2 linked regions of the Antarctobacter heliothermus genome follow. The protein of the gene in region 1 interacts with the protein of each later gene in a pairwise test. Links are inferred from orthologs where the notes say so. Each region holds a gene or a part of one and is shown on either strand. Other genes may lie near its edges.

What was found.
Region 2: the proteins of ANTHELSMS3_RS24050 (region 1) and ANTHELSMS3_RS22585 interact in binary tests that used the Escherichia coli proteins (3 or more experiments, as listed by UniProt). The link is inferred for Antarctobacter heliothermus from one-to-one orthologs.

Annotation. Positions count from the first base shown.
Region 1 is NZ_CP022541.1:304,968-307,986, reverse strand. The notes cover bases 29-2,977. They hold ANTHELSMS3_RS24050 (acetate--CoA ligase family protein), read left to right. Parts: upstream 29-396; coding sequence 397-2,559; downstream 2,560-2,977. Other genes in these bases: ANTHELSMS3_RS24055 (Zn-ribbon domain-containing OB-fold protein), read left to right, coding at 29-363. Also shown: more of ANTHELSMS3_RS24055, read left to right, coding at 1-28. UniProt on the Escherichia coli protein: Catalyzes the acetyl-CoA-dependent acetylation of lysine residues of a large number of target proteins. Acetylates RNase R in exponential phase cells and RNase II.
Region 2 is NZ_CP022541.1:22,220-25,044, forward strand. What follows is about bases 71-2,825. They hold ANTHELSMS3_RS22585 (DeoR/GlpR family DNA-binding transcription regulator), read right to left. Parts: upstream 1,962-2,825; coding sequence 1,179-1,961; downstream 71-1,178. Other genes in these bases: ANTHELSMS3_RS22580 (sugar ABC transporter ATP-binding protein), read right to left, coding at 71-1,182. Outside these bases: more of ANTHELSMS3_RS22580, read right to left, coding at 1-70. UniProt on the Escherichia coli protein: Represses ulaG and the ulaABCDEF operon. Two ulaR binding sites have been identified in each promoter.

The DNA of each region.
Region 1 (3,019 bases):
GACAGCCTGAGGCGCAAAGCGGTCGAGGTGCAATGCTGCGAAGACTGCAATCAGTTCCTGTTCTACCCCCGCGCGCACTGCCCCGCATGCGGGTCGCGCGCACTCACCTGGAAACCGGTTTCCGGGCGCGGCACCATCTATACGATGACGATCGTGGAAAAGACCGGCAACCGCAACTTCAAGCAGGACTGCCCCTACGTGGTCGCCTTGGTCGAGCTTGAGGAGGGCTGCCGCATGATGTCCAACATCATCGACGTCACCCCGGCCCCGCAGGATGTTCGCATCGGTATGCCGGTCGAGATCGTCTACGACGCTGTCACCGACGATGTGACCTTGCCAAAATTCCGCCCCGTTGCGGGCTGACCTTCCCTTTCAGGCTTCACAGGATATCCGGCCATGACCGAACTGACCAACCCTGTCATGCCCGGACTTGCGCCGGGTCTAGACGGTTTTTTTTCGCCCCGCAGCATCGCTGTGGTCGGCGCCTCTGAAAATTCGTATTGGGGGCGGAATGTGTTCCGCAACCTCACGGCCACCGGCTTTGCCGGCCGGGTCGTGCCGGTCAATCCCAAGCGCGAAACCGTATTTGGCCTGCCTTGCATCCGCACCCTGCGGGACCTGACGGAGCCTGTCGACCTTGTCTATATTGCGGCTCCCACAGATGCCGTGCCCGGCGTCCTGGAGGATGCAGCCAGCGTCGGGATCCGCCATGCGGTGATCATCGCCGCCGGCTTCGGCGAGGCCGGCGATCACGAACGTCAATCCGAGCTGACCAAATTTGCCGCCGCCCACGGCATCACCGTGCTAGGTCCGAATTGTCCAGGTTTCGTGAATGTCTCTGACGGGGTATCGGCCTATGGTCAGGATATTCCCGCAGGCACAAAGGCCGGCCCTGTCGCAGTGGTCCTTCAAAGCGGTGCCTTGGCCACGGTGATGTTCAAATTCGCCCGTGCCCACGGCATCGGACTGTCCAAACTCATCTGCATGGGAAACGAAGCCGTCACAGACACATCAGACGTCGTCGAATACCTGATCGCTGACAAGGACACGCGCGTCATCGCACTTTTCGTGGAACAGTTTCGCGACGGCGCGCGCTTTTTGGACCTTGCGCGGCGCGCTCTGCTCGCGGGCAAGGCGATTGTCGTGCTCAAGGCCGGGCGGACAGAGGCGGGGCAACGGTCTGCGCTGGCCCATACTGGCGCTGTGGCCGGCGACGAGGCCGTGGCCAATGCCGCGCTCAAACAGGCCGGTGTCGCCCGTGTGCGTAGCATCGAGGAACTGATCATCACCGCCGGGCTCTTCGCTAGCGGCGTCCAATTGAAGGGCCGCCGCATGGCCGCCGTCACCGCATCCGGCGGTGCCTGCGACATCATCGCGGACCGCGCTTCGGACGAAGGCATCGACATGCCGGAATTTTCGCCCGAGACTCAACAGGCGCTACGCGACTACCTGCCCGGCTTTGCAACTGTCCAAAACCCGCTGGACACGGCCGCGGTCGACACCGCCCGTAAGACCGGTACCGCCGCCGTTCCGATGGACGTGGTGGCCGAAATCGTCAGCCGCGATCCCGGCATCGACTTTGTTTTTTACCTCGGGTTCAACGTGGTCCCGCAGTTTGAACCAGAACCGACCGAGGCCAAAAAACAGACCGCGCGCATGGCGCACGTCCGCGACATGATGGACAGCGCGCCGGTACCGGTGTGCCCCGTCAGCCTGTCGTGCCTTGAAGTCGGACCTTTCGCCAGAACGCTTTTTGAGACCAACGGCATCTTCATTCTGGGCGGGATCGATCTAGGCCTAACCGCGATCGGCCACGCCATCCGTTGGAACACGGCACGCGACGCCGCCCGCGCTGTGGGGACTTTCGCAGCGCCACAGACGGGGCCCTATCTCACAGAAGGCCGCGACGGGCCTTGGTCCGAACATGCGGGCCGGGCAGTGCTGGAGGCCAGCGGCGTCCCGTTGGTTCCCGCCGTTCTCGTGCACAGCTCCGACGAGGCCGTCGCCGCGGCAGAGCAGCTCGGCTATCCGGTCGTACTGAAAATCTGTGCCGCAGAAATCGCCCATAAATCCGACATCGGCGGCGTCGCGCTGAACCTTGCAACGCCAGAAGCTGTGCGTTCCGCATACGAGTCCGTTGCTCAAGCAGGCCGAACCGCCGCTTGCACATCCGTCGAAGGCGTGCTGGTCAGCCCAATGCGCCCCCGAGGGGTCGAGCTCTACGCAGGCATCACCGTCGATCCGACCTTTGGGCCGACACTGGCCACCGGTCTAGGCGGAATATGGATCGAAACATTCAAAGATGTCGGTCTGCGCGTCCTGCCCTGCACTACATCCGACGTCGAAGACATGCTGCGCTCACTGCGTGCGAGCCCACTGCTGGACGGGGCGCGGGGCGGACCAAGGGTCGATATCCCTGCAGCAGCGCGAGCCATTCACGCCGTCGCGCAGGCCGCTCTGTCGCTAGGCCCGGATCTGCGTGCACTTGAGGTCAATCCGCTGTGGTGCCTCGACGACAAGGTCGAAGCCTTGGATGCATTGGTGATCACTGGCCGATAAACGCTATGACAGATTGATAAAAGGGCTGACGGTGCACTTTCGGCCCTTTTTTGCGTTCCTCGACATGACGCCCGAGCACTACGAAGCGATAGATGCCATGCACGAACTTGCCGTAGGGGATCGTGATGAACAAAGCCAAAACCACCCCCAGGTGCGGCCCCACCAGCATCGGCGTTCCGAGGGTGTTGTCACATTAACGGGCCTGAGGTTGCTGATTCATTGATCTCGTCTTAGGCGATGCCGATGCAGACAGAGATAATCAGCTACAAACGCCCTTGGTTTCCGCCCCGGATCATTGCTCATGTTGTCTGGCTCTGCGTCCGGTTCAACTTGAGCCTGCGCGAGGTCCAGGAGATGATGCTGGCACGTGGCGTGGACGTTTCGTATGAGACGATCCGGCGCTGGACCGTCAAGTTCGGCCCCCTGAGCGCCCACGTTCTTCGGCGACGGCAGCCGCGCC
Region 2 (2,825 bases), 280 kb from region 1 along the record:
CCGGGCCGAAGGCGTCTTGACCCCCAACTCGCGGATTGCATTGGCGGCGCGGTCCGCCTGTGCGCGAAAGTTCAGAAAACCGCCGCGATGCGCGTCGCGTTCATGCACGCAGGTCGAGATGTTCTGCGCGATGGTCATGTCCAGAAACAGACCCAGCGCCTTGCGATCCTCGGTCAGGTAGACGATGCCGTGGCGCAACGCCTCGCGCGGGCTGCGCGGAGTGACTTTAGTGCCGTTTAGCGTGACGGTGCCAGCGGTGGCCGGGTCCGCGCCGTAGATCAGACGCGCCAGTTCGGTGCGCCCGGACCCGACGAGGCCGGACAAGCCCAGCACCTCACCCTCATGGACCTCAAAGGTGCAATCCTTGACCAGGCGGCCGTCAGACATGCCCTCGACCCGCATCACCACATGGCGGGCGTCATCATGGGCGACGTGGTCCTTGGTGTAAAAGGTCGACAGGTCGCGCCCGACCATCATGGACACCAGCGTGCGGGCGTTCAGTTGTTCCTTGTCCAGCGTGCCGACATAGGCACCGTCGCGCAGCACCGAACAGCGGTCCGCCAGACGATAGATTTCGTCCATACGGTGGCTGATATAGATCACCGCGATCCCCTGTGCGGTCAGCCCCTCGATGACCTGAAACAGGCGTTCCGTCTCGCGGCTGGACAGAGAGGTCGTAGGCTCGTCCATCACGATGATGCGTGCATCAGAGGCCATGGCGCGGGCGATCTCGACCAGTTGCCGTTCGCCCAGTGACAGGCTGCCGACGCGGGTCGCGGGGGTAAAGTCGATGCCCAGCCGGTCCAGCACCGGCTGCGTGCGCGCGGCCATGCTGGCGCGGCTGATAAAGCCAGAGCGCGACGGTTCGCGCCCCAGAAAGACATTCTCGGCCACGCTCAGGTTGGGCGATAGCGACAGTTCCTGATAGATCACGGCGATGCCACGCCCGCGCGCCTGTTTCGGGTCGCCGGTGGGAATAGGTTGGCCGTCCACCAGAACCTCGCCGCCGGGATCGGCGACATAGGCACCCGACAACACCTTCATCAGCGTCGATTTCCCAGCGCCGTTTTCGCCCATAAGGGCGTGGACCTCGCCCGGAAAGGCGGTCAGCGAAACGCCCGACAGCGCCTTGACCGGGCCAAAGGTCTTTGAAATCTCGCGCATTTCCAGCAGCGGTGTCATGCAGCGCCCGCTTTGGTCTGAGCCACGGTAAAGGTCACCCCTTGGTCGTTCAGCATCGCGGCGTCGCGGTCGCTGAGCCCGTCATCGGTGATCAGGCGCGTCACGCGGGAAAACGGCAGCGCCAGCTTGGGTGGGCGTTCGCGGAACTTGCGGCTGTCGACCAACACCACGATCTCATTCGACAGGTCGCACATGTCATTGATAAAGCGCACCAACAGCGGGTGGCTTTCCAGCAGGCCGTCCGTCCCAACCCCAAGCGCGCCAACAAAAAATTGCGACGCGTAGAATTCGTAACTGCCGCGCGCGGGGTCGTACAGAATGCCCGGCTCTCGGTGCAGGTCGCCGCCGCCCACTGTCAGCTGGCAGGTGCCGTGTTCAGACAGATACCCGGCCAGCGGCATCGAATTGGTGAAGACACGCACGTTGCGATTGGCGATGTGCTGGCCAAAACGGAAACAGGTCGAGCCGCCATGCACGATGATCAGGCTGCCATCGCGCACCAGCTTGCCCGCCTCATGGGCGATAGCGGTTTTTGCCTCAACCGCGATGTCCCGATTTTCGATGAAGGGCAGTGAGACGGCGCGCGGGCGTGTTGCGCCGTCCAGCGCGGCAATGCCGCCATGAACCTTTTGGGCAAGACCGGCCTCGTCGAGCTTGTCGATATCGCGCCGGATGGTGGCGGCAGAGACCTTGAACATAAGCTGCAATTCCTTCGCCGAAGCAAAGGCGCGTTCGGTCAAAAGCTGTGCAATCGTCTCGTGACGCTGAGATTCGCTCATGTGTTGGCCTCCCTGCTCAACAGGTACGACGAGAATCGCTCATACGGCAACGGAAAAATGCCATACATGACGAAAAATCGTCGCGCTGCGGCGCGGCATCGCTAAGGTTTGTTGGAATTCGCGCCCCCCCACCGATGAATGAGCGATATGCGTCATGGGGACAGGATGTGTTGGTGCGAGGCCTGTGAAAATGCCTCGGAAGGCTCTGTTGCGCTGGCTCAGTCGAAATGTGAGGCATAGAGCATTTTCAGAAGGGGAGCCAAATGTCGCGTCGAGATCCGTTCAAACAACACCGTTTCCCGAAAGATGTTTTCTTGTTGGCGGTGCGCCGGTATTGTCGTTAGCCGCCCTCCTACCGCGATATGCGTGATCTTTTGGCTGGACGTGGGATCACGGTTGATGCTGCGACGATCTACCGTTGGGTCCAGAAGTTTGGGCCGGAACTGCGCAAACGCGCCTACGGTCAGCATCGGTCCTGGCGCGGTTTGCAATGGCACGTCTGCGAGACCTATGTGCGAGTGAAAGGCCGGTGGTGCTACCATCCGGTCACAATTGTGACGGACAAGGCCCACAGCTATGCGAAGGCGATCGAAGAGATGAATTTCGGGAACGGGCCTGATGATCGGATCCGCCATATCGATCGGAAGCACCTAAACAACCGCATCGAAGCGGATCACGCGGCGCTGAAAAAGCTTCTCAGACCAAACGAAGCGTCCGAAAAAGGACCGCCGCGAAGAACACACTGAAAGGCATCAAAACCCACCGCGCAATCAAGAAAGGCCGCTTTGCAAACAACGAACCGGGCGTCCTGAACGAGATAGCTTTCGCCGCAAGCCTGTTCAAGATCGGCGAGCTTCAAACCGA